Linked DNA regions of Prochlorococcus marinus XMU1412. The protein of the gene in region 1 interacts with the protein of each later gene in a pairwise test. Links are inferred from orthologs where the notes say so. Each region holds a gene or a part of one and is shown in the gene's direction. Other genes may lie near its edges. The genes, in order: def and rplD.

Region 1 (16,292 bases):
AAGTTAGTTTTAGAGTCAACCACAAGAATCGGTAAAGAAGGATTAAGATTCTTTAAATTCAAAGCAAATGTCATACCTGCAAAACCTGCTCCAACTATTACTATTGGTTTTTGTATGGATTTCATTAGAGAAATATTGTTATGCGTAAATGTATTATTAAACTATACGAATAATTTTTAAATTGAGCGAAATAAAATTAAACTCATAATCAAACTGAAGAATGATTGAAAAAATCCACAAAGATATTCAAACTCACTTGAGTAAATATAATCAAGAGCTTGTAGATATGAAGCCTCAAGGAATGCTTACATGGGGTTATGAAAAGTTTGATAATCAATTTGCTATTACAACAAGTTTTGGTATACAGTCATCAGTCCTTTTAGATATGGTCAGTAAATTATCTCTACAAAAAAAAATCAAAATATTTTGGATAGATACTGGTTATCTTCCTCCAGAAACATACCATTACGCTGAAAAGCTTATTGATAATTTATCCTTAGAAGTTGAAGTTCTGCAAAGTGAATTATCTCCAGCAAGAATGGAGGCCAAATACGGAAAACTTTGGGAAACAAAAAAAGAGAGTGATTTAGATAAATATCATGAATTGAGAAAGATAAAACCTTTAGAAAATGGTCTGGAAAAATATGATATTTTTTGCTGGGCAAGCGGTGTTAGATCAAGTCAAACAGATAATAGAAACAAAATGAAATTCATAGACGTAATTCGTCAAAGACTCTCTTTAAGACCTTTATTAAATTGGACAAATAAAGATATTTTTTATTATATGGAAGAGAATAATTTACCTGCTCATCCACTTTTTATCAAAGGTTATTCTTCTGTAGGAGATTGGCATTCAAGCAGTCCCGATGGTATTGAAACAAAAGGCAGAGATACAAGATTTGGGGGGATTAAACAAGAATGTGGAATACATACTAATAATTAAATTGATCATATAACAATGGTCTCAGATATAAATTTTCTATTAGTAGGCAATAGTAGGCTTCATTGGGCTAAATATTCTAAAAATCAATCTAAATTCTTTCATACCAAAAAAGAGCAAAAAGTTCCCGACAATATAGATCTTGATCAATTAATTTGGGCTTCTGTAGGAAAACTACCAAATTTTTTGCTGAAAAAAGAAAATGAAATAAAAACTAAAGATATCCAATTATCAAATCTTCCTGATTATTTTGGAGTGGATAGAGCTTTTGCCTGTATTGCCGCTTCACAAATTATTGAAAACCCTTTCAAAAAAGATTTGCTAATTGCAGATTTTGGAACAATATTATCAATAACAAAATTAAATTCAAATGGATCTATTATTGGAGGTCAACTTCTTCCAGGTTTTCTAACACAATTAAAATCAATGGAACAAAATACAAAAAATCTTAAAGTTCCCAAAAAATATGATATTCCGATCAAAGATTTCTTAATTAATACAGAAGAAGCAATCTTAAAAGGAGTAATCAACTCTCTTACTGGCGTGATTAATATTTTATTTAACCCCGAAAAGGATATTTTAATAATCTGTGGAGGAGACTCTCAATTACTAACAAAATCTCTAAAAACTAAAAATGAAAATATTATCAATGCTCCTAATTTAGTTATGGAGGGGATGATTATACACCACCTGTCCATAAAAAAATTAGCTTAACCCAAGGTCTGCAATTATATGATCAGCCATTATTGCTGCTTTTACCTTTAAGTAAATTTTTTCAATGTTACCTTCAGTATCAATTAAAAAAGTATTTCTCATCATTCCCATATATTCTTTTCCCATAAATTTTTTCAGTCCATAGCTATCGTAATCAGAAGAAACTTTGAAAGGTTCAGGATCAGTTAAAAGAATAAAAGGTAAATTAAATTTTTCTATAAACTTCTGATGAGAGGATGCATTATCTTTACTAATACCAAGCACAACAATATTATTTTTTTGGAGTAAATCCCAATTCTCTTTAAAATTACATGCTTCTTTAGTACATCCTGGAGTATTATCTTTTGGATAAAAATATAGTATTATTCTTTTACCTTTAAAATCACTAAGAGAAACTTCTTTTTCAAAAGAATCTTTTAATTTAAATTCTGGTGCTTTGTCGCCAACCTTAAGAGCCATTGAAATTATTAAATGAGTATGAATATAAAATACCAAAAATTTGGTTTTATGAGATTAAAGGTGTGCAAGATGTCGCAACTATAGAAGAAATTAAAACTGCAAAAAACCTAACAAATGCAAGATCAAAGATTTTCTTAGAAACAAGAGCTTATTTGCGACAATCACTGTCAACACTTTTTGATTTAGACCCCCTAGAAATTCCAATTAATGCTCAACCTGGAGAACCTCCAAGTTTACCCTCTGGCATGGGAAATATCAGTTTAAGTCATTGTAAAGATGCCATTACTATAGTCTGGCATAAAGGCAAAATAGGGATTGATATTGAGAGAATAGATAGAGATTTTAACCATATAAAATTTGCAAAAAAATATTTTTTTCATACCAATAAATCAAACCATAATAATTATTTAACAAAAAATATGATATTAAATCAATGGTGTGCTGTTGAAGCGGCTATAAAATGGGATCATGGAAAAATAGCTAAAGACATTAAATATTGGCAATTTTTTGAAAAGCCAAAAGAGTTAATTCATAAGAAGAAAAATATACATTTAAATTATTCACAGATTAACTTCCATAATTGGACTATCGCTTTAGCCTACGAAGAAAAAACTTCTTTAAATCCTGAGATTATTTGTTGTTCGAAAAGTTTTTAATTTTCTTTTCTTCTAAGCAGTTCTTCATATTGAGTTTTTTCCCATCCATTATTATTTGGTTCCCATATTTTTAAACCTCTTAAAGATTTAGGAAGATATTCTTGTAAGACCCAATTACCTGGATAATTATGAGGATTGACATAACTATTAGAATTATTTTTTAAATGAAGTGGAACATCAAAAGCATTGGTAGATTTGATTGTTTCAATTGCTTTAAAAATACTTTTCGTACTATTACTTTTTGGAGAAATAGATAAATATAAAGAAGCTTGCGTTAAAAAATATAATCCTTCTGGAAAACCAACTCTATCAAAAGCATCACAACAGGATTGTACAACTACTATGGCATTAGGATCAGCTATTCCAATATCTTCACTGGCAGATATAAGTAATCTTCTAAAAATAAAATTAGGATCTTCACCAGCCTCCAACATATTCGCAAGCCAGAATAAAGTTGCATCTGGATCAGAGCCTCTTATGGACTTGATAAAGGCACTTATTACATCGTAATGATTTTGACCATTTTTATCGTAAACAATATTTTTCTTTTGTAGTGCATCCTCTGCTATTGAGAGATTAATGTTGATTTCTTTAGCATCATTTTCAGCAGTTGTTTCTATGGCCATCTCTAGCGCATTGATTAATGTCCTTGCATCTCCACCAGAAAATTTAATTAAATGACTTATAGCATCTTGAGTTAAATAAACTTTTTTTGAATCTTTTTGTTTTGAATAGTAAGTAATGACTTTTTGTATTATTTTCTGCAAATCATTTTCTACCAAAGGAAGTAATGTAAAAATAAGAGACCTACTAACAAGCGCTTTATTAACAGCAAAGAAAGGGTTTTCAGTTGTAGCACCAATAAAAGTTATAGTTCCATTTTCTATTGAAGGTAATAAAGCGTCTTGCTGAACTGATGTAAATCTATGAACTTCATCGATAAATAAAATTGTTTTTCTTTTTGAATTTATTAATCTATCTTTTGCATTAGCAATTTCATTTCTTAATTCTTTAACACTTGATAATACTGCATTTAACTTAATTAATTTTGAACGCGTATTAAAAGAAATAATTTCAATTAGAGTAGTTTTCCCAACACCCGGAGGGCCAGAAAAAATAAAATTACTAATCTTATCGTTTATTATTGCACTTCTTAAAAGCGAATTCTCATTCAGGATTGGTTGTTGACCGAAAAAATCTTCCAAATTCTTTGGTCTTAATTTATCTGCCAAAGGTGCATTGTTTTCTATTTGAGAATAATTAGTAAATAAATTTTCTGAATGCATATAAATAAAAATCAAAAAATCATTACTTTCAATTCTATGTAATTACTGTAGGAGTTTCCATTTGAGTAAGTTTTGAAATATTCAATAAAGCATCTAAATCATCAATTAGAGGTTTCAAAGCGATCTGAGGATTTAACGAAAGATTCTGTTGAGGATCGAAAAATTTCTCAAAGTAAAGTCTTAATGTTGCACCCTTAGTTCCAGTTCCAGAAAGGCGAACAATTACTCGAGAATTATCATCAAGGACTAATCTTAACCCTTGATTTTCACTTATGGAATTATCAACGGGATCTAAATATGAAAAGTTATCTGCAACTTTAACTAAATGGCTAGCAAAAATATTTCCTTTTAAATTTTCGAGCATAGAAGTTAGATTACCAAAGATTTGATTAGCAATATTTGATGGAATTGCCTCATAATCATGTCTTGAATAATAATTCCTACCAAATTGTTTCCAATGATTCTGCATCAAATCACTTACCGAACATTTTTTCTCAGCTAAAACTTGTAACCAATACAAAACTGCCCATAGTCCATCTTTCTCTCTCACATGATTACTACCTGTTCCAAAACTTTCTTCTCCACATAAAGTAATTAAATTAGAATCTAAAAGATTTCCAAAAAACTTCCAGCCAGTAGGTGTCTCGAAACAAGGTATATTTAATGCTCGAGCAACATTATCAACCGCTGAACTGGTTGGCATGGATCGTGCCACACCTGTAATACCATCTTTATAACCAGGGACACATTTTGTGTTAGCAGTGATAACTGCTAGGCTATCACTAGGATTTACAAAACATCCACTTCCTAAAATCATATTTCTATCTCCATCACCATCGCATGCAGCACCAAAACTATAAGATTTTTTATTTAATAACAAATCAGCCAAGTGGGATGCGTAAGTAAGATTAGGATCAGGATGTAAACCTCCAAAATCTTTTAACGGGTTACCATTCATGACACAATCAGGTCCAAGACCCATTTTTTCAACAAAAATATTTTTTGCATATGGGCCTGTAACCGCATTCATTGCATCAAAGATTAAAGAGAAGTCTTTTTTTAAAAAATCACTAATTTGATCAAAGTCAAAAATTTTCTCCATCAAATTAGAATAATCTGTTAATCCATCAATAATTTCTAAGGTAGTTTCGTCGTAAGGATAAGTTCCATATTCACTAAAATCAGGTAGTTGAATTTTACAGATTTTATAACTAGTAAGTAATTGTGAAGCCTTGAAAATCTTATTAGTAATTATCTCAGGAGCTGGGCCACCATTAGAGATATTCAATTTCACTCCAAAGTCGCCATCAATACCACCAGGATTATGGCTTGCAGAAAGAATAATTCCACCAATAGCTTTTTCTTTTCTAATTAAATGTGATGTCGCAGGAGTAGATAATAAACCGTATTTTGGAACAATCACCTTTTGAACTTTATGAGCGATGCATATTTGGACAATTTTTTCTATTGCTTCGATATTGCCATATCTGCCATCACCACCAACAACTAATGTTGAACCTTTTAAATCTTCTAATGATTGTAAAATTGCTTCAATAAAAATTTCTAGATAATGTTCTTCCTGAAACTTTAAAGTACTTTTTCTTAATCCAGAGGTGCCTGGTTTTTGATCTAAAAAAGGAGAATTGATATTAATTACACTAACTTGATTCATATTTTTAAGAGACTTCCAAAAATCTAACTAAATTAATGAGGCATTTCGGAAGTTCTTAACATAGCGATAAACCATAAGGAAGAAATTAATAATGCACTAAGGATTCCATAGTTAACACCAAATTTAGAAATTGTAATTGGAACTATTAGTGGAAACGTTAATGCCCCAAACAATGGAGTAAAAGCTACAATTTTTTTCAACATTAATTTAATTTATTAAAACCATTCAGTCTCAGCATTATCTTTTTCATTAGTATCGTCAAGTGGTGTAGTTCTATCAAATTTCATTGATATACTTTTTTCTTGCTCACCTGATACATCAACAGCTTTAATATCATATTTTTGAGTCCCGTCTCTAAATGGAACTTGAATTCTAAAAGTACCATCTGCAGCAAGAGGTACATCTTCTCCACCTATTGTAAGTTTTGCAGAAGGCTCTGTAGCTCCATAAACAATTAATTCAGCATCAGCAACAAGCCAAAAAGATCTATTCTTAACAATTCCACTTCCAGAATCATTTAAACCTGATGACCATTTACCAACACCTGAGTCTGTAAGATTATCATTGAGATTTGTTGAATTTAGGTTTTCCATAAATTCTTCAGAACCAACTTTTCTTCTGAGAGGAATGTTTGTTGCTGCTTGGTATAACCTTTCATGCATACCATTTTGTTCTGAAACAACAGGATTAGAAATATCTGGAATTGATTCAGAAGTAGAATCTAAATTAAATGGTACAAATTTATCAAGAATTTGCTCAGAAGGATGTGACCCAGGAACATGGCTTATCGAAGAGAATGCCAATGACATCCAGTTAAAACCATATTTGTAACCTAATTCAACTTTATAATCTCTATCTGCAAGTGGGATTGGCAAGTACCACTCGGTACTGTAACTATCAACTGTTATCTCCCTTAGTGTTCCTTGATTCAAGTTGCTTCCTTGAGAACCTGATGCATCAAATAATCGTAAACATAATTTATTGGCTCCCAAAGATTGTGCTTTAACTCTATCTGCGTCAGATATTTGCCAAAAAACATAAGCCCAATCTGGATCCCGGGGTAGGAAAACTACATTTGTTTTAACTTCTTCAGTACTCTTGAAAGTATTGGACTCAGAAGTTTCTTCAGATTTAGACTCAGGAGGTGCAGTATATTCTTTTATTGTAGATTTTTCTTGATATTTAAGTATTAAATCAACTAAAACAGCTTTTGTTTTGCGACTATACAGCGGAACCGATAATTTACTTGCTTCTTGACGTAATTGTCTGAGGGTTAGTGAGAGTAATTGATCTTTATTCATGATCCCATCAGCCACTTTAAATTCTCCGTTTTTGTTTGGGATCAGTATGTTCTTTTTTTTTAGGAATTGTGTGTCTTTTTGGCCTGTCGTCAGGATCCTCTGACTACTAAAAAATTCTCAAAATTGATATTTCTCTTCAAAACAGTTGGTATCAAAGAAATTAATTAATTTTCAGATCTTTTTAAAATGTGAATTAATTTTCTTTTTTTTTAAATTTTATTACCTGAATTTGTTAACGACTCAACAAAAATATATTTTTTCTTCGGGATCAGTTAAATAAATGAGAATTCAGCGTTGTTCCACCAGAAGTACTAAATCATCTATCTCTAAATCCTCAATACTTTTACCTATTTTTTTTGAAAAAGTACTTAATGTTTTCGAAGTGGATTCTAACTGCTCATAAAAAAGATCACTAAATTTTTTATCATCAAATTTTTTGGATTGGTTATCACACCATTCTCTCAGGGGATTTTTATTTTGATATTCCAAACTACTATCTACATTGATAATTTTTAAAATCTGAAGGCAATGAGCGAGTATTCTTAAATGATGTTTCTGCATTATGGGTAGATCAAGATTATCAATTTCTTGAATAGTTTCTATGTTTAATGGGTTAGACAAGGGATCAAGATGATTAGACATTAATTTTTAGTTTTAATAAAGGAAAAAAACTCAATATTGGGGGGATCTTTCGTTAGAGTATATAAAGCTAATTGTAATAAGTTATTCTTGATAACATGGTCAACGAAAATTTAGTTAAAGATGTAGTAAAAGAGCCTTACAAATATGGTTTCGTTACTGATATTGAAACTGAAAAAATAGAAAAGGGATTAAATGAAGATATCATAAAATTAATTTCACTGAAAAAAGAAGAGCCAAAATTTCTTCTTGATTTTAGATTAAAAGCCTTTAAAAAATGGCAAAAAATGAAAGAGCCTGACTGGGCAGCATTAGGATATAAAAAAATTGATTATCAAGATATTATTTATTACTCTGCTCCTAAGCGAAAAGAGAAAATTTCTAGCTTAGATGAAGTTGATCCCAAACTTCTTGAGACTTTTGACAAATTAGGAATACCCCTCACAGAGCAAAAAAAACTCACAAATGTAGCAGTAGATGCTGTCTTTGATAGTGTTTCCATAGCCACAACTTTTAGAGAAGAACTTGCTGAACATGGAGTTATATTTTGCTCAATTAGTGAAGCAGTAAAAAATCATGCGGATTTGATTGAAAAATATTTAGGTACAGTGGTTCCAGCTAGTGATAATTACTTTGCAGCACTAAATTCTGCAGTTTTTAGTGATGGTTCTTTTGTCTATATCCCAAAAGGTGTTACCTGCCCTATGGATCTATCTTCCTACTTCAGAATTAATAGTGGAGATTCAGGGCAATTCGAAAGAACACTAATCATTGCTGAAGAATCAAGTTCTGTAAGTTATTTGGAAGGTTGTACAGCTCCAATGTTTGATACTAATACCCTACATGCAGCAGTTGTAGAGCTTGTAGCATTAGACGACGCCTCAATAAAATATTCAACAGTGCAAAATTGGTATGCTGGTGATGAAGAAGGTATTGGCGGAATTTTTAATTTTGTCACCAAGAGAGGAAAATGTTTAGGTAAGAGAAGTAAAATTAGCTGGTCTCAAGTTGAAACAGGGTCTGCAATTACATGGAAATATCCTAGCTGTCTTCTTTTAGGGGAAGAATCTGTAGGAGAATTTTATTCAGTGGCTCTCACCAATAATCGACAGCAAGCAGATACCGGCACAAAAATGATCCATATTGGTCCTAAGACCAAATCAACTATTGTTAGCAAAGGTATTAGTGCAGGGAACTCAAAAAATAGCTACAGAGGTCTTGTCAAAATGGGAACGAAAGCTACAGGATCAAGAAATTACAGTCAATGTGATTCAATGTTAATAGGGGATCAAGCTACTGCAAATACATTCCCTTACATCAAATCTCAACAACCCAATTCTGAAATTGAGCATGAAGCAAGCACATGTAGAATCTCAGAAGACCAACTTTTTTATCTCCAAAGCAGAGGTATAGAATTTGAGGAGGCAGTATCTATGATGGTCAGCGGTTTTTGCAGAGATGTATTTAATCAATTACCTATGGAATTTGCTGCTGAAGCAGATAAGTTACTGGCACTTAAACTAGAGGGATCAGTAGGTTAATTTATCAATTTCTAAACTGAAATGCAAAGTAAAATGAAAGAATCAGACCCAATTTTAGAAGTTGAAAATCTCTCTGCATCTACTGATAATCTTCCAATTTTAAAAGGGGTTTCACTTACTGTCTATCCTGGAGAAATCCATGCCATTATGGGAAGAAATGGATGTGGCAAAAGTACTCTTTCGAAAATCATTGCAGGACATCCCTCATATAGTATTACAAATGGCGACATAAAATTTTTAGGTGAAAACATCAACTCTCTAGAACCTGAAGAGAGATCTCAATCAGGAATTTTTCTTGGTTTCCAATATCCAATTGAGATTCCAGGTGTAAGTAATCTTGAGTTTCTTAGAGTTTCAACTAATGCTAGAAGGAAATTCCTCAACAAAGAAGAATTGGATACTTTTGATTTTGAAGAATTAGTTAAAGAAAAGTTAGAAATTGTGAAAATGGATCACGCATTCCTATCAAGGAGTGTAAATCAAGGCTTTTCTGGAGGTGAAAAAAAAAGAAATGAGATTCTGCAAATGGCTTTGCTTGAGCCCAAGATAGCAATATTAGATGAGACCGATTCTGGTCTAGATATCGATGCTCTAAGAATAGTGGCATCAGGAATTAAAAAAATTTCTAATGCACAGACTGGAATTATACTTATTACCCACTATCAAAGATTATTAGATGAAATTAAACCAAATTATGTCCATGTTATGTCAGACGGACAAATCATAAAAACTGGTGAGAGTGATCTTGCTCTAGAGCTTGAGGAAAAAGGGTATGAATGGACTGATAACTTTATAAAAGAGACCTAAAGAAATGAAAATTATTGAAAAAATAAAAACAAATAAATCGGATGATAACCTAACAGAAATACAAAAAATCTGTCTTAATAAATTACAATCAACCCCTCTCCCTAATCCTAAAAGTGAACTATGGAGACTTTCAAATAAATCAAAATTGTCAAACTTTTTAGATTATTCAGTTAATGAAAAAAATTCACAATTTGATATGCCATACCCGAAAAATTCGCAAAGTACTATTAGGTTAATAATTGGTGAGAATTGCCAAATTAAATTAATAGAGAAAAATTATTCAATACAGCAATTAAGTGAGGATGAATTACAAAAATATATCAAAGAACAGATATCTTTTTTCCAGCAAAACGAAAATTGGAGTGACCTACTAAATCTTTCTTTAAGTTGTAAAAATAATATTTTGGGATTAAAAATAAATGGATCAAAAATTCCTCCTATTGAAATTTTTAGTAATGCATCAAGTAATGCTTTAAACGCAAAAACCCTAGTAATATTTTTAGAAAATAATTGTGATGTTGAATTATTACAAGTAAATCTTTGTAAAGAAAACTCTTCATTATCTCAATCAACTTTCTTTTGCTTGAAAGAAAATAGTTCCTTAAATCATGGTGTTGTTTCTTACGGTGAAAACAGATCCAATCTATTAAATTCTCTCAATGTAATACAACAAAAAAATAGTGCATACAACTTAGGATCTTTACATTTCAAATTCAATTACGCGAGATTTGAAATTAGTATTAAACAATCTGCGGGAAACGCTAAAACAAATATCAAAGGTATGCAAATAACCAAAAAAGATGAGCAAATTTCAACCTATACAAAAATAGAATTTAATGGCCCAAATGGATTTCTAGATCAAATTAATAAATCACTTGCTGATGATAAATCACATGCAATATTTGAAGGTTCAATAATAGTTCCGAAAATTGCCCAGAGAACTGATGCTTCCCAATTAAGCAGAAATTTACTTTTATCAAATCTCGCACAAATAGATACCAAACCTCAATTAGAAATAATTGCTGATGATGTCAAATGCAAACATGGAGCTACAATTTCACAACTAAATGAAGAAGAACTTTTTTATATGCGAACAAGAGGGATCACATTAACAGAAGCAAGTAAACTACAATTAAGTTCTTACTTTCAAGAAATACTTTCATTTATTCCCATTTCAAAAGATAAATGGGATTTGCTTGATAAACTTTTAAATGAGAATTAATGGAAACGATTCACAATTTTCCTGAAATAACGAAGAAAGACTTTCCTCTTTTAAATAAGAACTTTAAAAGTAATGAGCAAATTATTTATTTAGACCATGCTGCGACCACACAAAAACCAATACAAGTCTTGAAAAAAATTGATGAATATTACAAAAACTTTAATGCCAATGTACATAGAGGGGCACATCAATTAAGTGCTAAAGCAACAGAAGAATTTGAAAATGCACGATATTTAATTAGCAAATATATAAAAGCGAATTCAACAAAAGAAATTATTTTCACAAGAAATGCTACTGAGGCAATCAATCTAGTAGCTAGATCATGGGGCGAATATTCATTAAAAGAAAACGATGAAATTCTCTTATCAATAATGGAGCATCATAGCAATATTGTTCCATGGCAAATGGTTGCAGCAAAAAATAAATGCAAATTAAAATTTATAGGTATAGATAAAGATGGGAAATTAGATATAGACGACTTTAAATCAAAACTAACATCTAGAACTAAACTTGTTAGCCTAGTACATGTTAGTAATACCCTAGGTTGCTGTAATCCAATAAAAGAAATAACTACATTAGCTAAACAAAAAGGTTCTTTAGTTTTAATAGATGCATGCCAAAGTTTGGCTCATCAAAAACTGGATGTGATTGATCTTAATATAGATTTTTTAGCTGGATCAGGACATAAACTATGCGGTCCTACAGGTATTGGCTTCCTCTGGTCAAGAAAAGAAATCCTAGAAAAAATTCCTCCTCTCTTTGGAGGTGGCGAAATGATTCAAGATGTTTTTGAAGAGACAAGTACTTGGGCAGAGCTACCACACAAATTTGAAGCCGGAACTCCAGCCATCGCAGAAGCAATAGGTCTTGCAGAAGCAATCAATTATATTAACAATATTGGATTGAATGAAATTCATGAATATGAAAAGACTATTACTAAATATTTATTTGAAAAATTAAATCAAATAGAAAATATTGAAATCATAGGTCCATCACCGGAGATAGATCCAAACAGAGCCTCACTTGCCACCTTTTATATAAAAAATATACATTCAAATGATATTGCTGAAATTCTTGATTCAAAAGGAATTTGCATCAGAAGTGGCCACCATTGCTGTCAACCTCTTCACAGATACATTGGAATTAAATCAACAGCCAGAATCAGTATGAATTTCACAACCAATAAGGAAGAAATTGATATGTTTATAGAAAAATTAAAAGATACTATTGATTTTCTAAAAATCAATTCTTAAATATTCAAAGCATTTTTTAGAAATTCCTGAGATTTTTGCATTACTACTTCTTTATTTTCAATATTTCTAAAACCATGACCTTCATTATCAAAAAAAATAACTTCTGAATATTTATTATTCTGAATCAAAATTTCTTGAATTTTTAAAGTTTGTTTATAAGAAATAACTGTATCTTTTTTTCCATGAAACAATAAGATAGGTTTTTTTATTTTGTTAATATGATTTATCGGTGATCTATTTATATAATCATCATGGTTTTTTGCATAATTTCCAACCAAAGAATTTAAATAATCTTTTTCAAACCTATGAGTGTTGTAATGCATATCCTTCAAATCAATAACAGGATATTTACAAATTGCCGCTGTAAAAATGGACCCATATAATAAACAATTCAGGGCAGTTAACCCACCAGCACTATTCCCAAAAATTACCACTTTTTCACTATCAACTTGATTTGATTTAATCAATTCAAGAGCTAGTGCTTTGCAATCATAAGAATCAACAATACCCCATTTATAATTCAACCTCTCTCTATATGCTTTGCCAAATCCTGATGATCCTCCATAATTTACTTCAGCAACAAAAAATCCCTTCGACGTCCAATATTGAACTTCAGAATTATATGATCCATCAAAACATGAAGTTGGTCCGCTATGTGCTCTAACAAGGAGCGGTGGCTTTCTAAAATTTTCAACAAGCGGCTTATAAAGAAAAGAATGAGTAGATTGAGCCTCAAAACCTTTAAACCAAAATGTTTCAGGTTTTGAACAATCTTTTATATGATCAAAAAATATCTGCTCAGAAAAACTTGATAAAACTTTTTTTGCACAATCAATTTCAAATACAATTCCCAAAAAATCAGATCCATAACCTTTTAAAAGAACTTTTTTCCGAAAAACACTGAAATCACTTATTGAGGTAAAAGGAGTAGAAAATTCTTTAACAAATTCAAGATCTTTATATTGTTCCACTATTAAACTATTTTCTTTTTTTGCTATACAAAATAAATTTTCTATAGTCCCTGAAAAGAATGCTATTCCAGTGACCCATTGTGGCGCTCCATATTCAATCAAATTTCTCTCTACTCTTTTCTTAATAAAAATATTCTCAATTTCACTAACATCTAAAAACAATAAGTTCCACCATCCAGAACTATCTTCAGAACATACCAAATGTGTTTCACTTATCCAATAGGGTTGAAAAAAAGACACTTTTTTCTTGGAATTTATCAGCTTATTTGAGAATTTCTTTATTTTTTGTATCTCGCCATCTAAATCTATTTGAGCAAAAAACAGCTCATTTTTCTCCCAGGGCATATATGGAGAATCCCACTCTATCCAAGAAAGTAAGTTAGCAGATGTATTAGAAGATAATTCTCCAGCAAAATTTTTAAATTTTTTTATTCGATGAATATCCTGTTTAGTTTTTTTTAAATTTAAAGAAAATAAATAATCTCTATTATTTATTTCACAAATTCCATACAATAAATTTTTTTCAGAAATGACAAATGAAGAATCAAAGTTTCCATCAATTGATTTAGATAGTTGATTAGGTTCTTGAACTGAAGCGAGATATTTATTTTGGCTTCTGTAAGTTGAAGCTGCCTCTTTAAAAATTTGAAACCATACTGCCTTAGTTATCTGATCTATCCATATCAAATAAAAATTATTTTTAAAATATATACACTTATAAGATTTACCACCATATCCATGAAAATTATTTTTAATATAGTATTTTTTACTTGTTAATTGCTGGGGAAACGCTTCTTTGACATCAAATGGTCTTGCAAAAATGGCATTTTCATTTTGACTTTCACCAACAACATCAATCCAAAAAATGGTATCCCTAATAATAGTTAATTCCTTGAAAGCATTTTTTTTAGATTCAGTTTGCCTAACTTTTAACTTATGATCATTACTCATTTAAAAAATATATAAAGAAAGTAAATTAAAGTGCTAGTATTTTTATAGCTAAACTATTAATTAAAAACTTTTTTAACGTGGCAAACCATTTTTCACAACTTGCAAAAAAGTCAAGAACAAATGGAAGCTCAGAAAAAATTGCAAAAGAACAAACAGGTAAGCCATCTCTAGATATTTATAAACTTGGTGATGAGGTATTAAGACAAAATTCCAAAAGAATAACTAAGGTTGACGAATCCATTAGAGAACTTGCTAAAGAAATGCTTCAAAGCATGTACGCAGCTAAAGGAATTGGACTTGCAGCACCTCAAATTGGAATCAACAAAGAGCTTCTTGTCATAGATGTAAATTTTGAAGATTCAGCAGCAGAACCTCTAATATTAATCAATCCAGAAATTACAGACTTTGGAACAACCCTTAATTCATACGAAGAAGGCTGCTTAAGTATACCTGGCGTATATTTAAATGTAGTAAGACCATCAACTATAAAATTAAAATTTAGAGATGAAATGGGGAGACCACGAAAAATGAAAGCAGATGGACTTCTGGCGAGGTGTATTCAACACGAAATGGATCACTTAAACGGAATATTATTCGTTGATAGAGTTACATCAAAAGATGATTTGAACAAAGAACTTATAAAGGAAGGGTTCAACGAAAAAGACGTAATTTCTATTAATTAATCTAATGACTGAAACTACAATATTTCAAAAAATAATTAATAAAGAAATACCCTGCGATAAGCTTTATGAAGATGAGTTTTGTATTGCGTTTAATGATATCCAAGCGCAAGCACCAGTGCACTTTTTAGTGATTCCCAAAAAACCAATTATTAGTTTATTAGATTGTATTGAAGAAGATGCAAATCTATTAGGGCATTTACTTTTTGTTGGTGGTAAAATAGCTAAATCAAAACATTTAACTAATTGGAGAACAGTAATTAATACTGGAGCAGAATCTGGACAAACAGTTTTTCATTTGCATATTCATTTTTTATCTGGAAGAAAAATGAATTGGCCCCCAGGTTAAAACTCTCGAAAGAAAAGTTTATGGGTTATAAATAAGTAAAAACATAATGAATACACCAGATTCCTTAAATACAAAATCCAAAAATTTTTTCAATTTAATCTCAAAAAATTGGGAAGATCTAGACGATTCAATCAAAACTAAGTTAATAAAAATTTGGAAGGTTTTAACTTATAAATGGCAATTACAAATTTTATTTAATCTACCTTTTCTTTTATGGTGGTTATTAGATAAATCTTTTCCAAAAATTCATAAATTTGATATGACAATCTTGAATTACTTAAATTTACCTGAGTGGGCACTTTCATTTATTGGCTTTGGTCAATAGACTGCTAAAAGTTATAATTTACCTTATAAAACTAGTCGAGTAATGAATAAAGCAATTAATAATAAAACCAAAATATTGTACCAATTACAAAAATTAAGGAAGCTTTCTCAGCCTTTTTTTCTTCCCATAGATCAATGTAATGGATTCCAATTCATATGGCTTTTGATTTCTCTTTTATTTTGTGTTGGAGGCGTAGTACTTGTTGGTCTTACAGGAATAATTAGTTTTTTTGAAAGCTTTCAACCAATTTTTCTTGAAAAGTATTTCGGAGGTGTAGTAAGTACTATCAGTTCAATTTGGGCTGGTAGCTGGGGATTGCTTTTCTCTGCCTTATTTCTAATTGGATCAGGGAGCTTTTTTAGCTTAAGACGTCAATTAAAAAACCGTAGATGGTTACATTGGTTATTCCTTGCGATAATTGTATTAATGCTTTTAGCTGTAAATGGAATAAACGCAGGCATTGGATTCATTGCAAGAGATTTAACAAATGCTTTAGTTGAAAAACAAGAAGATGGGTTTTATCGGA
Region 2 (16,436 bases), on another replicon or contig:
ATTAGGTTCATAAATTTTGCATGTTTTTGAAATTAAATTAATTATAAATGCTTGAAATTTTAAGTCATCAATATTTGAAAAATTTTTTGAGAGATCAAAGTATTAATTGGGAGCACATATATTCTTTTGGGAGGATAGTTTCCAAATGTATTGAAAATGATTCTACCTATCTAATTAATTCAGAAATTTTCTCTAGCTATGATTGGTTACCTCCAATTTTGATTTCTTTATTTTTAAAGGAAGAGGATTCAACTTTTATTTTATCTAAAGAAAAAATCCAATTTATAAGCCAATTTCAGATTGATTCATTGAAAAATCTAGGTTTTAATTTTATTTTGAAAAATGATCAATTTATTTTTGCAAATCATCATGTTAATTTGATAACTATCCAAAATTTTCTTAATGATCCCAATTCTCGTAATCTTAGAAATCATCGAATAGTTTATTCAGGAATTGAGGATATAAAACAGGATTTAAAAAATCATTTTAGGATTTCTTTACTTAAAAAGGATTGGACAAAAAATTTTAGAGAATTTGAATTAATCAATCAAAAATTTATAAAAGTATATGATTCGTTGAAGAAAAAGTTCTTCTTGAGAAAGGTCTTAGGAAATAGTTATATCAGTTTAGATGAAAAAGAAATTAGGTTTTTGTCAAACTTTTTTTATGAAAATTCTTTTTTTTCTGATAAATTTTCAAGCGTCAACAAAGCATTATCTCAAGGTTGGGCATGCTGGGTAAAGTTAAACGATACAAATTTAGATTGGAATTTGTATTTACAGCCAATAGATGAACTTTTTCAAATTAAGGAATTTTTTTCAAATAATAAATTTGTTTTTTTATCAGCATTGAGAAAAGATAATTTTTTCCAGATGTATTTTAAAAAGCATAGTTTAGATATTGACTTGGTTATTAATTTTAAGAGTAATTTTGAAGAGAAAAAGATTTCTTTATATATACCCACTAAACAGTTGCTTCCTAATAATCCTCTTTTTACCAATTCAATCTTGGACAAATGCAAAAAGTTAATACTTTTTAGAAAGGGTTTAACTTTAGTGTTGTCTGATGATATTGATTTAAAAACTAATCTTGCTACAGAATTAGCTTCTACTTACGGGAAGAGAGTATTACTTGAGACAATTCCCTCAGGAAGAAATGAAATCCTTTGCTCTAGTTTTGACTGGTGGATTATGAATTCTTATTTAATTCAAATTCCAGAACAAATTATCATTCCTTTACTTCCAATTCCGAATATGTCAGAACCCATTAATGCAATTACTGTCTCTCATAAAAATAAGCTTTCTCAAGATTGGTTTAGAGACTTCTTTCTTCCTCAAGCTAGAATTAAACTTGAAAGATCTATTTCTCCTTTAAGAAGAAATTCAGGTAAGTTAATAATTCTAGATGGAAGAGCAAATAAAAGAAACTGGGGAAGATTACTTTTGCAAAACATTCAACCCTCAAAACAAATTAACTATATGCTACCTTTTGATTAGTTTATGATTTTGTAAATAACTAAAGAAATATGGGAGAAGCAAAAAGACGTAAAACACTTGGTTTACCTCCAAAAAAAAATAATACTAAAACTAAAATTGATGAATCTCCAAGATTATTTGAATGGCTTCCCTTTACAATCAATCAAAGAGATAACCTAATTAAATTAAGTATTAAGGCCAGTTGGTTTGGAATCGGAGGGTTAGTAATCTTATGGATTGTAGTGAGATTTATAGGCCCTGCTGCTGGGTGGTGGACTTTAGCTGATTCTTTATAAATCTAAGCTACTGTTTTTATATCATTAACAGCGATTGTATTAGCAGGGCTGCTATTTAATGCTTTCATTGAATTAGAACTGACTTCAGTTCCTTCTGTTAATTTCTCTTTAACCATCGATTCTACTTTATTCCTGATTTCTAAGTTTTGATCAAGCCAAAGAATTGTATTATCTCTTCCTTGTCCAATATTTTCTCCTTCATAATTATACCAAGCACCTCTCCTTATGATGATATTAGTCTCTTCTGCTAAATCTAATAAGCATCCTGTTGTACTAATACCTTTCCCAAAGAGAATATCAAATTCTGCAATTCTAAATGGTGGTGCAACTTTGTTTTTTGCTACTTTCACTTTTGCTCTTATGCCATATTCCTCAGTACCTCTTTTAAGAGTTTGAATTCTTCTGATATCAAGTCTTACTGAGGCGTAAAATTTTAATGCATTACCTCCTGTGGTTGTTTCTGGATTACCGTATGTAACGCCAATTTTTAGGCGTAATTGATTCAGGAATATTACCGTACATCCAGATTTGCCAATATTTCCTGTTATTTTCCTCATTGCTTGGCTCATTAGCCTTGCTTGGCTTCCAATTACGTGATCTCCCATCTCTCCTTCTATCTCGGCTCTTGGGGTTAGTGCTGCGACCGAGTCAACAACAACAAGATCTACCGCACTCGATCTTATGAGTTGGTCAACTATTTCTAGAGCCATTTCACCAGTATCTGGCTGTGAAACTAATAAATTTTCAACATCAACACCTAAAGAGGCCGCATAAACTGGATCGAGTGCATGCTCAGCATCTACAAATGCAGCTACTCCTCCATTTTTTTGGACTTCCGCAATCGCGTGAAGCGTTAATGTAGTTTTTCCTGAACTTTCTGGTCCGTAAACTTCTACTACTCTTCCTTTTGGATAGCCTCCTCCTAATGCTAAATCTAATGTGAGCGCTCCAGTAGATATTGTTTCTACTTTCATTCTTGAGGCGTCACCAAGTCTCATTATTGAACCTCGTCCAAAATTTCTTTCTATTTGACCTAAGACAAGACTTAATGCCTTGTCTTTTTCTTTTGATTCAGTTTTTTTCTTTTCTTCAAGGCTCATTTGTCTGATTTATCGGTTAAAGTTCTTGTAATTATTCTAAATTTGGAAATTTTTATTTAAACCAAACTTCATAAATACAAACTATAGTACATCTGTACTCTAGCTGATTATCTTTAAATTGCAACTAATTCTCCAAGGTTTCCTAATTTTAATAATTTGATTTCATTACTTAGCTTATTTTTATCTGATTCTTTCAAATATCCCCAATCAGCTAGGAAGCATGGAATGTGAGAAGTTTCTGAATTTTGTTTAATATCGATTAGAGTTTTTTTTCTATCTTCTATAAAGCCTAAAATTTCATAAGTTTGTGTGACTTTTTCAGCTATTTTGATTTTTGTTCCTGATTCATAACCAAAAATAAATTCTGGAAAAATATTTAATTGTTTAAGAATTTTTTCTGCAAATATTTTACCTTTAGTTGTTATAACTCCAGTTTTTATTCCTCTTTTGCTTAATTCTTTCATAAAATTTATAATTTCAAAAAAAGGTTTATGTAAATTTACCCACGATTTAAAATCTTTATCAATTTGGTACTTGCGAGACTTATCTAACATTTTTTGTATATCTTCTGCTATCCAAGAATTTTCATTTAATATCCTCTGGCAATTTTGATGATAATTATTAATGAAATCATCTTTATTATCACTTTTTAATGGATTTTCTGTTTTTATAATTTCGTGAACAATTAGAATCATTTCCCAACCATATTTAACCCAAGGCCTAATTTCTTTGAAAGAATTTGGTACTCCTTGATAAAGTTTTTGATCAATAGTGATGTTGGGTGAATTTAAATATCTTTCACAGGCCAGCAAGGAGCTATGCCAATATTCTTGCATTCCATCAACTATTACTCCATCAAAATCAAATAGAAAAATTTTTTGAGAAGACACCAATTGAATATTAGAACTGGGCCGCTAGGATTCGAACCTAGGAATGTCGAGACCAAAACCCGATGCCTTACCACTTGGCGACGGCCCATTGAATTACTATTTTAATACATGAAAAGATTTTTTTCTATCCAAAAAATACAAATTTTTTATAAACATGGCGCTAGTTTTGAAAAATAAAAATATTATTTGAATGAGCTCGATTTCCATGGCTCTAGAAATTTCTGAGCTTTTTTGATCGCCAAACCCATTATTTCAGGATAGTCATAGAGTTTTTTGTTATTTTTGTGAGCAAATTCTATAAGGGGCTGCATAATTTTTCTTGCAGCACTTCCAAATGCTATTCCATCTGGGAGATTGTTTGAATTCAACAATTCATGAGTTTTTTCATTTGTTCCTCCTGCTAATTGAATTAATCCTGGTGGAAGATCTGAACCGATTTTTTCAAACAACTTAACAGCATCTCTACTTGTTGTAGGAGCAAGATCTCCAGACATTGGCCTTCCATCTAGTTGCCAAATAAGGGGAATATCTAGCTTATTCAGAATTTCATATCTTTCCCAAAGAGCTTTCAAAAGATCTTCGGGCTCTTGGGCTTGTTTGAAAGATTGATTTAATCCACAACTAATAGATATCTTGTCAAATTTTATTCCAGAACTTTGAAGGATTCTTACAACTTTTGTGAAAGAATCTAGGCGATTGATTTCTGTATGAATTTCTACTGCATTAGGCCTTATTTTTTGAAGTGTTGATGCTAAATCATTTTTTGACAAATTATATTCATATTCACTAATTAGATTTAGAGGACAACTATTTAAACATCTTCCACATCCATAACATTTACTCTCTTTAATTCCGAAATTATCAATTGCAAAGGTGGGGCATACTTTTTCACATGGTCTTGGACAACTAGGGGGACATTTTAAAGGATCAAATTTTGCTTTTCGAAAGTGGATATCATTACCATCACTAATACTTATCATTAATCCAGGGGAGTTTTTAAAGACTTTTTTTGCCCAATCGATTCCTTTTTTTGCTGCATAAACTATAGATTCTTCTGCTGCAACATCTATGTAGTCGACACCAGCAGCAGTATAAATTGCACATAAATCTTCTATGGCAACAATATCTTCATTACTGGCACCACAAATTAACTTAATCCATTTATCTTTTTTATTCTTGGTTTTAATCAAACAATTTAACTTTCAAATTCATCCAAAATATAATTACTTAATGGTTTCCATTCAAGTTTTCTTGAACCCCCCATTTCAACAACTATTGTTAGTTTATTATCGTTAGTGCAAATCTCTATTAAGCTTTCTAATTCAGATTGAGATAATACTTGACCTTCTAATAACCAAAGTAATTTATTTTTATCATTTTCATTAAATAACTCAGAAGCTTGTGGGATTACTTGTTGAACTTCCCCAAGCGCTCCGTTTCTTCCTACACTTTGATGACCAAGGTGAGGTGGTCTAACGCCATGCAATTTGAGCAAGAAAACTTCTGGATCTCCAAGCCCTCTTGCTGAAGTTATAAAAGTTTTAAAGCCTTTGGCCCTCATTCTCCTCAAAAGACGAGTTTCATAACCACCTTCAAGAGGAGCAAATATTGCGAGACATTTGTTAGTTTTTAAATCGTTATGAAACTTTTTCCCTGAGAGAAGTAATGGCATAAAAATTTCCTTTATTTCTATTTTATTTTATTTTATGGTACTTGATGATGTACAATTGTGATTCAGTGAATTTTTAAGCTCGCAAGCTAGCCGAGCCTCTGAAAATTTCACATTTTTTAGCGTTTCGTTAAAAAACTCAGGTGGGTTTATCCCGAGAGAAACTATCTATTATTTCAGATAAGTCTCGACCTTACTAATTGTTTTTTTATTAACTTCACCTTAATAACTGAAGGGTTTAGATAATTGAAAAATTATTACGAGCTAGCCTAATTTAGTCTTATGTCTATCGGAATTTTAGGAAAGAAATTGGGCATGTCCCAACTTTTCGATGATAAAGGTAATTCGGTACCAGTTACTCTTATAGAAGCTGGTCCGTGCCGCGTCACTCAATTGAAAACAGCTGCTTTGGATGGTTATACCGCCGTTCAGATAGGTTATGGCTTGTCCAAAGAGAAGCATTTAAACAAACCTGAAAAGGGACACTTATTAAAATCAGGTGAAGAACTTTTAAAGCATTTGAAAGAATATAGGGTTGAAGAAACTTCATCTTATGAAATCGGTAAACAAATAACTGTAAAAAACTTTGAGGTTGGTCAAAAAGTTGATATCAGTGGCAAATCTATGGGTAGAGGTTTTTCAGGTTACCAGAAAAGACATGGTTTTAGCAGAGGTCCTATGAGTCATGGTTCAAAAAATCATAGAGCACCAGGATCTACAGGAGCAGGAACAACTCCGGGTAGAATTTATCCAGGGAAAAGAATGGCAGGAAGATATGGAGGAAAACAGATAACTACCAAAGGATTGTTAGTTCTAAAAATTGATGATCAGAAGAATTTGCTTGTAGTAAAGGGTTCTGTTCCAGGTAAGCCCGGCTCAATTGTCAACATTAAGCCAAATAATGTTGTAGGCAAAAAAGGAGGTGAAAAATCATGACAACACTTGAAACTTTAAAGTGGGATGGTAAAAAATCAGGCAAAGTTACTCTTGATTTAGCAGTTGCTAAAGAAACTTCTTCGGCAGACTTAATCCATAGAGCAGTCCTTAGACAGCTAGCAAATAAAAGACAAGGGACAGCATCAACTTTGACAAGATCTGAAGTGCGCGGGGGCGGTAGAAAGCCATACAAACAGAAAGGTACAGGAAGAGCTCGTCAAGGATCAATAAGGACACCCTTAAGACCTGGTGGCGGAATTATTTTTGGACCGAAGCCACGTTCTTACAATCTTGATATGAATCGTAAGGAACGTAGATTAGCTCTTAGAACAGCTCTTATGTCCAGAGTATCTGATATGAAGGCTGTTGAAGATTTTGGATCTACTTTAAAGCAGCCTAAAACAAGTGATATCATCAATGGCCTTGCTCGATTAGGTATACAAAAAACTGAAAAAGTCTTGATTATTCTTGATAGCCCTTCCGATATTATAAAAAAATCCATTAATAATATTGAGAAAGTAAAATTAATCGCCGCCGATCAATTAAATGTATTTGATATTCTCAATGCCAATAAATTGGTAATAGGTCAATCAGCGATAGATAAAATTCAGGAGGTTTATGCATCATGAGTAAATTATTCGATTCTCGTTTAGCCGATGTAATACGAAAGCCTGTCATTACTGAAAAAGCTACAAATGCACTAGATCTTAACCAATATACTTTCGAAGTAGATCATAGAGCTGCTAAACCACAAATAAAGGCAGCTATTGAAGCCTTGTTCAGTGTTAAAGTCATAGGAGTTAACACTATGAACCCTCCTAGGAGAACAAGAAGAGTCGGGAAATTTTCCGGTAAACGTTCTCAGGTCAAGAAGGCAATTGTACGTCTTGCTGAAGGAGACAAAATCCAACTATTTCCAGAATCTTAAGGAGTTTTAATCATGGCAATACGTAAATTTAAACCTTACACACCTGGCACTAGGCAGAGAGTAGTTACTGACTTTAGTGAAATCACAAGTGCAAAACCTGAAAGATCACTAATAGTTTCAAAACATAGAGTTAAAGGCAGGAATAATCGTGGAGTTATCACTTGTCGTCATCGTGGAGGTGGTCACAAAAGGCAATATAGATTGGTTGACTTTAGAAGAGATAAAAGAAATATCAACGCTAAAATTGCAGCTATACATTACGATCCTCATAGAAATGCAAGGTTGGCACTTTTATTTTACGAAGATGGAGAGAAAAGATATATTATCGCTCCAGCAGGAGTAAAAGTCGGACAAAATGTAATTTCTGGAGAAAGTGTTCCAATTGAAGATGGAAATGCCATGCCTCTTTCTGTTATGCCATTAGGATCTAGTGTTCATTGTGTTGAGTTATACGCAGGTAGGGGTGCTCAAATGGTTAGATCCGCAGGAGCTAGTGCTCAAGTTATGGCAAAAGAGGGAGATTATGTTGCTTTAAAGCTCCCATCTACTGAGGTAAGACTTGTAAGAAAAGAATGCTATGCAACTCTTGGTGAAGTAGGTAATTCTGAAATAAGAAATACTAGCTTAGGTAAAGCAGGAAGAAGAAGATGGCTTGGAAGAAGGCCTCAAGTAAGAGGTAGTGTAATGAACCCATGTGATCATCCACATGGAGGAGGAGAGGGAAAAGCACCAATTGGTAGAGCAGGCCCAGTTACTCCATGGGGTAAGCCAGCTCTTGGACTAAAGACACGTAAAAAGAACAAACCAAGTAATAAATTAGTTGTTCGAAGACGCCGTCGCGTTTCTAAGAGGAGTAGAGGAGGAAGAGACTCTTGATTACTTCATTTATTATTTCAATTTCTATTACATAATCATGGGACGTTCACTAAAAAAAGGACCTTTTATAGCAGATAGCCTGCTCAAGAAGGTAGAAAAACAAAATACCGATAATGACAAGTCTGTTATCAAAACTTGGTCAAGATCCTCTACGATTTTACCTTTAATGATCGGTCACACAATCGCTGTACATAATGGCAAGACTCACATTCCAGTATTTATTACTGAACAAATGATTGGTCATAAACTCGGTGAATTTGCTCCTACACGCACTTACCGAGGTCATATAAGAGATAAGAAAGGAGCAAAATCATGACAAAAACACCTGAAACAACAAAAACAGCAATTGCTCATGGGAATTATGTTCGCGGATCAGCCTCTAAAGTGAGAAGAGTTTTGGATCAAATAAGGGGTAGATCTTATAGAGATGCATTGATTATGTTGGAATTTATGCCTTACAGATCTACAGACCCCATTACTAAAGTTCTAAGATCTGCTGTTGCTAATGCAGAACATAACCTTGGAATGGATCCATCTACCCTAGTTATTTCCTCTGCATGGGCTAATAGTGGTCCAGTAATGAAAAGGTATAGACCCAGAGCTCAAGGTCGAGCTTTTTCAATTAAAAAACAGACTTGCCACATCAGTATTTCTGTTGAGTCTGCTCCTACTCAAACTAATGCGGAGGTACAAAACTAATGGGACATAAAATACATCCTTCTGGACTAAGATTAGGAATTACACAAGAGCATCGCTCTAAGTGGTTTGCTACTTCTAAAACATATCCAATTCTTCTCCAAGAAGATTTTAAAATTCGTACCTTCATACAAAAAAAATATGGAGCAGCAGGAATTAGCGATGTCTTAATAGCAAGAAAAGCTGACCAACTGGAACTTGAATTAAAAACAGCAAGACCAGGAGTTATAGTTGGAAGACAAGGAAGTGGTATCGAAGAATTAAGATCTGGCATTCAAAAAACTATAGGTGATAGAACAAGGCAAGTCAGAATAAACGTTGTTGAAGTTGAACGCGTAGACGCTGATGCTTTTTTACTTGCTGAATATATTGCTCAACAACTAGAAAAAAGAGTCGCCTTTAGAAGAACTATTAGGATGGCCTTACAAAGGGCTCAAAGGGCTGGAGTTCTAGGTCTTAAAATTCAAGTAGGGGGAAGGTTGAATGGTGCTGAAATAGCAAGAACTGAATGGACTAGAGAAGGTAGAGTTCCATTACATACATTGAGAGCTGAAATTGACTATGCAACACGAGAAGCTAATACAACTTACGGTGTTCTAGGCATTAAAGTTTGGGTTTTCAAAGGTGAAGTTCTCCCTAAAGAAGAACAAACTATCCCTGTTGGTGCGAGCCCTAAGAGGAAAGCTAGTAGAAGACCTCAGCAATTTGAGGATCGTTCAAATGAGAATTCATAGGAGGTATAAAAATGCTTAGTCCAAAACGTACTAAATTCCGTAAACAACATAGAGGCAGAATGAGGGGTGTAGCCTCAAAAGGTAATACTATTGCATTCGGTCAATTTGCTCTCCAAGCTCAAGACTGTGGCTGGGTAACTGCACGTCAGATTGAAGCAAGCAGAAGAGCTATGACCAGATATATCAAACGTGGTGGTCAAATCTGGATAAGAATATTTCCTGATAAACCCGTAACCATGAGACCTGCCGAAACCAGAATGGGTTCTGGTAAAGGTAATCCAGAGTTTTGGGTCGCAGTAGTAAAACCTGGAAGAATACTTTTTGAAATGGGTGGTGAGGATATCACTGAGGAAATTGCAAAGGAAGCTATGCGTTTGGCTCAATACAAACTTCCTGTAAAAACTAAATTTATTTCCATTGATAAAAATCTAGACAATTCCTCCCAAGAAAATACCAAAAAATCTCAAGAGGAGGTTAAACAATGAAAAACTCAGAGTCACTTAAGGAATTTAAAAAATTAAATTCTGAACAAATTACAGAAAAGATTGACCAATTACGAAAAGATCTTTTTGACTTGAGATTCAAGCAAGCTACAAGACAGCTCAATGAAACTCATAAATTTAAAATTATCAAGACACAAATTGCGCAATTACTCACTCTCAGTAAGAGTGAATCTGCTTCTAAAACAACTTCTGATTAATTATTAGTTATGGCACTTAAAGAAAGAATTGGTACTGTTGTCAGCGACAAAATGGATAAAACAGTTGTTGTTGCTGTTATTAACAGATATCCACATCCTACTTATAAAAAAATTGTAAGTAGAACTACACGATATAAGGCGCATGATCCAGAAAATACATGTGTTTTAGGTGATCGAGTTAAAATTAGAGAAACTAGACCGCTCAGTGCTCATAAAAGATGGGCAATAGAAGAGATTCTCAATAAAACAAGTCAGGCTAAGGAGGTTAAAAAATGATTCAACAAGAAACTTATTTAACAGTTGCCGATAATAGCGGAGCAAAAAGACTCCAATGTATTCGGGTTTTAGGTTCTAATAGAAGGTATGCGCATGTCGGGGATGTAATCGTAGCAACTGTAAAAGATGCTCTTCCAAATATGGGAGTTAAGAAATCTGAAGTTGTTAAAGCTGTTATCGTCAGAACTAAAGCAACATTAAGAAGAAATACTGGTAATTCAATCAGATTTGATGACAACGCGGCAGTATTGATTAATGAAGATAAGAATCCAAAAGGTACGAGGGTCTTTGGTCCTGTAGCTAGAGAACTGCGGGATAAAAATTATACAAAGATTGTTTCTCTTGCTCCGGAGGTGATTTAAATGTTGGATTCATTAAAGCAAAAGAAAAATTTCCAGAGAATAAAAATGAGAATCAAAACTGGAGATTTGGTAAAAGTAATTAACGGTAAGGACAAAGGTAAAACTGGTGAGGTTTTAAAAACTATCCCTCTTGAAAATAGAGTAGTAGTTAAAGGAATTAACCTTAGGACTAAACACGTAAAACCAACTCAGGAAGGTGAAACTGGCAGAATACTTACAGAAGAAGCATCTTTACATGCATCAAATGTAATGTTCTTTTCAAAGGATAAAAATCTTACAAGTAAGATTGAATATTTTATTGATAAAGAGGGGGTTAAGAAAAGAAGATTGAAGAAAACTGGTGAAGTAATTGATTAATTTTTCATCAGAAACCAGATTTCAACTTTTTCTAATTTATCAATTCTGACAAAGACCAGAATTAACAAAAAATTATGACTCTAAAAAATCGCTACAAAGAATCAATAAGACCAAAACTTCTAAAAGACCTTGGTCTTAAGAATATTCATCAAGTACCTAAAGTTGTCAAAGTCAACGTTAACAGAGGTCTTGGTGAGGCAGCTTCAAATTCGAAAGCTCTTGAAGCCTCTTTAAATGAAATGGCAACAATTACAGGACAAAAGGCTTTAGTAACTAGGGCCAAAAAAGCTATCGCGGGTTTTAAAATTCGTGAGGGCATGCCTATTGGTTGTACTGTAACTTTGAGAGGAGACAGGATGTATTCTTTTTTGGAGAGATTTATAAATCTAGCTTTACCAAGAATAAGAGACTTTAGAGGAGTTAATCCAAAAAGTTTTGATGGGAGAGGTAATTACACCGTTGGCGTGAAAGAGCAATTGATTTTTCCTGAAATCTCTTTTGATAAAATAGATTCAATAAGAGGTATGGATATAACTATTGTCACTAGTGCAAAATCAGATCAAGAAGGTAAAGCTCTTTTGCAGGAGTTAGGAATGCCTTTTAGTAAGAATTAATTTAAAACTATGTCAAATCACGATCCTATTTCAGATATGCTAACTCGAATTAGAAATGCGAGTCAAAAAAAGCATACATCCACAACAATCCCAAGTTCAAAAATGTCCTTAAGTATCGCCAAAGTACTTCAAAAAGAGGGGTTCATTTCTGATATTAATGAGGAAGGTGAAGGTTATAAATCACAAATAATACTCGGCCTCAAATATAGTGGGAAAAACAAATTTCCTACTATTCGATCTATGCAAAGAGTTAGTAAACCTGGTTTGAGAATATATAAAAATACTAGAGGTTTACCAAAAGTTCTTGGAGGTCTTGGAGTTGCCATAATATCAACTTCTAAAGGCGTTATGAGTGATCGCGATGCCAGAAAGCAAGGCATTGGCGGCGAAGTCCTCTGCTATGTTTATTAAGGAGAATTAATCATGTCAAGAATCGGAAAAACACCAGTACTTATTCCAGAGAAAGTTACAGTTGATTTTGATGGATTAACAGTTACAGTTAAGGGCCCAAAGGGTGAGTTAAAACGTCTTATGCCTGAGGGGGTTAGCTTTGATAAGAAAGATAATACTGTTGTCGTAAGTCCTACCACAACCAAAATACATTCAAGGCAGAGACATGGTTTATGTAGAGCTTTAATTGCAAATATGGTTGAGGGAGTTACTCAAGGTTTTTCAAAGAAACTAGAAATTGTAGGCGTTGGATCAAGAGCACAAGTAAAAGGTAAAAATCTAGTTGTAAGTGCAGGATATAGTCATCCTGTAGAAATGATCCCCCCTGATGGTATAACATACAAAGTTGAGAGTAATACAAACGTTACCGTATCTGGAATTGATAAGGAAATTGTTGGCAATGAAGCAGCAAAAATCAGATCAATTAGACCTCCAGAGCCATATAAAGGTAAAGGAATTAAATATCATGATGAGAGAATTCTCAGAAAAGCTGGTAAATCTGGCAAAAAATAATTCCAATTAAAAAAATGACCAAACTTTCCAGGAAATTACAAACCCAAAAAAGACATAGAAGATTAAGGAGATTCTTAATTGGAGACGCAACTCGTCCAAGATTGTCTGTTTTTCGCTCTAATAACCATATTTATGCTCAGGTTATAGATGATAGCGCTCAAACAACTATTTGCTCAGCTTCAACTGTTGATAAAGAACTAAGAGAAAAATCTGAGAAATTACCTTCTGATTGTAGTTCTTCTTCTATTGTTGGAAAATTATTAGCAAAGAGAGCGATAAAAAAAGGTATTAAGCAAGTAATTTTTGATCGTGGAGGTAATTTATATCACGGTAGAGTAAAGGCACTTGCAGATGCTGCTCGTGAAGCCGGCCTAGAATTCTAACTTTTAATTTTTTACTATGACTGACACTCCAACAAAACAAGAAATTCAATCCAAGAACGATAATGTTCCTGCAGCTATGCCCGTAGAACAAAAAAAGAATAATCGTAATGATCGAAAAAGAAATAGAAGAGGTGATTCAAAAAATCTAGAGAGAGATTCTGATTGGCAAGAAAGAGTTGTTCAAATTCGACGCGTTTCTAAGACTGTTAAAGGTGGAAAGAAAATGAGTTTTAGAGCAATTGTTGTAGTTGGTAATGAAAAAGGCCAAGTTGGAGTAGGAGTTGGTAAGGCAGGGGATGTTATTGGAGCGGTGAGAAAAGGAGTTTCAGATGGTAAAAAGAATCTTGTTAGGGTTCCCTTAACTCCAAATAATTCAATACCGACTTTATCTATAGGTCAAGATGGTGCTGCTAATGTACTAATTAGACCAGCTGCCCCAGGTACAGGTGTAATTGCTGGTGGTTCAATAAGAACAGTTTTAGAATTAGCCGGCATAAAAAATGTTTTAGCAAAAAGATTGGGTAGTAAAACACCTTTGAATAATGCTAGAGCTGCTATGGTGGCTCTTTCTCAATTAAGAACACACAAATCTGCCTCAAGGGAGAGAGGCATTTCACTTGAACAGCTTTATTCTTGAAAATTATGACTTCAACATTAAATTCACTTAAATCAAATTCTGGCTCGAGAAAGAAGAAATTAAGAAAGGGTAGAGGTATCGCAGCCGGTCAGGGTGCTTCATGTGGTTTTGGAATGAGAGGGCAAAAGTCACGTTCCGGAAGACCCACACGTCCAGGTTTCGAAGGTGGTCAAATGCCCCTATATAGAAGAGTTCCAAAATTAAAGCACTTTGAAATAATTAATCAAAAGAACTTTTCTATAATTAATTTAGAAAAACTAAATGATTTCAAAGATAACGATACTGTGAACCTAGACTCATTAGTTAAGAAAGGATTGATATTCAAGCCCAAATTTCCTCTAAAAATCCTTGGCAACGGAAAACTTAATGTAAAGTTAAAAGTCCAAGCTCATGCATTTACAAAAATTGCAAAACAAAAAATTGAGGACGCAGGCGGATCCTGCGAGCTTATAAATAATAAATAAATTTACTTAAAATTTAGGTAAGCTTAAAAATGTTTGTCAACAAAAGTAGAAATCCTAGCGCTTCTGAAATACTTTCCCAATTATTTTTAAATAAAGAGCTAAGGAGTAGAGTTTTAACAACTTTAGGTCTTCTCCTTTTAGTAAGACTTGGTATTTATATCCCGATGCCTGGTATTGATAGGGTTGCTTTTAAAAGTTTTATAGATCAAGGGGGTCAACTTATAGGATTTTTAGACATTTTTACTGGAGGAGGAATTTCAACCTTAGGGATATTTGCATTAGGCATACTTCCTTTTATTAACGCATCAATTATTATTCAGCTTCTCACAGCTTCATTGCCGGTGCTTGAAGATTTACAAAAAAATGAAGGAGAAGCGGGAAGAAGAAAAATTGCTCAAATAACTAGATATGTTTCATTAGGATGGGGGTTTTTGCAAAGCATAATTTTTTCCTTAATTCTCAGACAATATGCTATTCAAGGGATAAGTGAAACTACATTTGTCTTGCAAACCTCTATTGCCTTAGTGACTGGCTCAATGTTAGTAATGTGGTTTAGTGAAATTATTACAGAGAAAGGGATAGGTCAAGGAGCTTCACTGGTAATTTTTTTGAATATTGTTTCGACTTTGCCTAAGGCTCTAAGTTCAACCATTGAAAAAGCTCAAACTGGCGATAGAGGAGATGTTTTGGGTATAGCAGTTTTACTTGGAGTATTTTTACTGACAATTGTTGGGATTATTTTTGTCCAAGAGGGAGCAAGACGCATTCCTATTGTTAGTGCAAAAAGGCAGATAGGAAGTTCAACACTACTTCCTACGAGGCAAAGTTATTTACCTTTGAAATTAAATGCAGGTGGAGTCATGCCTATAATATTTGCATCTGCTTTAATCTTTTTACCTATAACTATTGCAAATGTTACGGGTAATCCAGTCTTAATTAAGTTAGCTAGTAGTTTAAATCCCGGATCTTCTAATCCATGGCCATATGCTCTTACTTTCTTCTCCTTGATTTTGGGGTTCTCCTATTTTTATGCATCTCTTACTATTAATCCAGTTGATGTAGCTTCAAATTTAAAGAAAGGAGGAGTAGCGATACCAGGAGTTAGACCAGGAACTAATACAGCAAACTATCTATCAGGTATACAAAATAGGTTAACTTTATTGGGAGGATTATTTCTGGGTTCAGTAGCTATAATCCCAGCTGCAGTTGAAAGAGCTACAAATGTTCAGACCTTTCAAGGTTTAGGAGCGACTTCATTACTTATTCTAGTGGGTGTTGCTATAGATACTGCTAAGCAAATTCAAACTTATGTTATTTCACAAAGGTATGAGGGACTAATTAACAATTAATGAAGAAACATTTACTATTCTTAGGAGCTCCTGGAGCAGGGAAAGGGACTCAAGCGGAATTGCTAAGTCAAACTAATTCTTACTTACACCTTTCTACTGGTGAATTATTAAGAAAAGAAATCGAAATGAATACTACACTTGGTATTCAAGTAAAAGATATTATGAATCGAGGGGAACTTGTTAGTGATGAACTCGTATTAAAGATAGTAAGACATAACTTAGTCAAGGATAATAAAGGTTGGATTCTAGATGGTTACCCAAGAAATTTATCTCAAGCAAATTCATTGAATGAAGTCTTAAATGAAATAGATCAACCTTTGGAAGTGGTTTTTTATTTAGATATTCCAGAAGAAGTGCTAATTAAGCGATTGCTTTTAAGAGGGAGAAAAGATGATACAGAAGAGACAATTAGAACAAGAGTTGCCATTTATAAAAAAACTACAGAACCATTGATTCAATATTTTAAAGATCTTTCATTGTTAGAATATATTGACGCTGATAGAGATTTAAAAACCATTTCCTCCGATATCAAACAAAAAATGGCTTGATCATGATGTAGAATATAGTATTAACGTTTTATTTGTTAATCCCTTATGAAGGTCAGATCTTCAGTCAAAAAAATTAGTCCTGACGATCAGATCGTGAGGAGAAGAGGTAAAATCTATGTTATTAACAAGAAAAGACCTCGCAATAAACAGCGTCAGGGTTAAATTTCAACCCTTTAATTCAAA

Evidence for each region.
Region 2: the proteins of def (region 1) and rplD interact in binary tests that used the Escherichia coli proteins (3 or more experiments, as listed by UniProt). The link is inferred for Prochlorococcus marinus XMU1412 from one-to-one orthologs.

The regions. Positions count from the first base shown.
Region 1 is NZ_JAAORJ010000001.1:70,566-86,857, reverse strand. What follows is about bases 13,521-16,292. They hold def (peptide deformylase), read left to right. Parts: upstream 13,521-14,489; coding sequence 14,490-15,095; downstream 15,096-16,292. Other genes in these bases: HA152_RS00350 (ABC transporter ATP-binding protein/permease), read left to right, coding at 15,809-16,292; HA152_RS00355 (hypothetical protein), read left to right, coding at 15,488-15,766; HA152_RS00360 (histidine triad nucleotide-binding protein), read left to right, coding at 15,100-15,441; HA152_RS00370 (alpha/beta hydrolase family protein), read right to left, coding at 13,521-14,412. Outside these bases: HA152_RS00440 (NAD(P)/FAD-dependent oxidoreductase), read right to left, coding at 1-125; HA152_RS00435 (phosphoadenylyl-sulfate reductase), read left to right, coding at 221-943; HA152_RS00430 (type III pantothenate kinase), read left to right, coding at 959-1,654; bcp (thioredoxin-dependent thiol peroxidase), read right to left, coding at 1,646-2,113; HA152_RS00420 (4'-phosphopantetheinyl transferase family protein), read left to right, coding at 2,113-2,769; HA152_RS00415 (replication-associated recombination protein A), read right to left, coding at 2,766-4,055; HA152_RS00410 (alpha-D-glucose phosphate-specific phosphoglucomutase), read right to left, coding at 4,090-5,727; HA152_RS00405 (hypothetical protein), read right to left, coding at 5,760-5,930; HA152_RS00400 (DUF4912 domain-containing protein), read right to left, coding at 5,943-7,043; HA152_RS00395 (hypothetical protein), read right to left, coding at 7,317-7,670; Fe-S cluster assembly protein SufB, read left to right, coding at 7,766-9,208; Fe-S cluster assembly ATPase SufC, read left to right, coding at 9,230-10,015; HA152_RS00380 (SufD family Fe-S cluster assembly protein), read left to right, coding at 10,020-11,237; HA152_RS00375 (SufS family cysteine desulfurase), read left to right, coding at 11,237-12,490; more of HA152_RS00370, read right to left, coding at 12,487-13,520. UniProt on the Escherichia coli protein: Removes the formyl group from the N-terminal Met of newly synthesized proteins. Requires at least a dipeptide for an efficient rate of reaction. N-terminal L-methionine is a prerequisite for activity but the enzyme has broad specificity at other positions.
Region 2 is NZ_JAAORJ010000004.1:461,384-477,819, reverse strand. Bases 5,263-8,178 are described here. They hold rplD (50S ribosomal protein L4), read left to right. Parts: upstream 5,263-6,362; coding sequence 6,363-6,995; downstream 6,996-8,178. Other genes in these bases: rplB (50S ribosomal protein L2), read left to right, coding at 7,307-8,170; HA152_RS09095 (50S ribosomal protein L23), read left to right, coding at 6,992-7,294; rplC (50S ribosomal protein L3), read left to right, coding at 5,713-6,366; ndhN (NAD(P)H-quinone oxidoreductase subunit N), read right to left, coding at 5,263-5,433. Outside these bases: HA152_RS09140 (DNA helicase), read left to right, coding at 48-1,496; HA152_RS09135 (DUF2839 domain-containing protein), read left to right, coding at 1,526-1,771; recombinase RecA, read right to left, coding at 1,774-2,871; HA152_RS09125 (HAD family hydrolase), read right to left, coding at 2,985-3,761; HA152_RS09115 (LdpA C-terminal domain-containing domain), read right to left, coding at 3,944-4,951; more of ndhN, read right to left, coding at 4,957-5,262; rpsS (30S ribosomal protein S19), read left to right, coding at 8,208-8,486; rplV (50S ribosomal protein L22), read left to right, coding at 8,483-8,869; rpsC (30S ribosomal protein S3), read left to right, coding at 8,869-9,600; rplP (50S ribosomal protein L16), read left to right, coding at 9,612-10,085; rpmC (50S ribosomal protein L29), read left to right, coding at 10,082-10,300; rpsQ (30S ribosomal protein S17), read left to right, coding at 10,310-10,576; rplN (50S ribosomal protein L14), read left to right, coding at 10,573-10,938; rplX (50S ribosomal protein L24), read left to right, coding at 10,939-11,295; rplE (50S ribosomal protein L5), read left to right, coding at 11,370-11,909; rpsH (30S ribosomal protein S8), read left to right, coding at 11,919-12,320; and 7 more genes.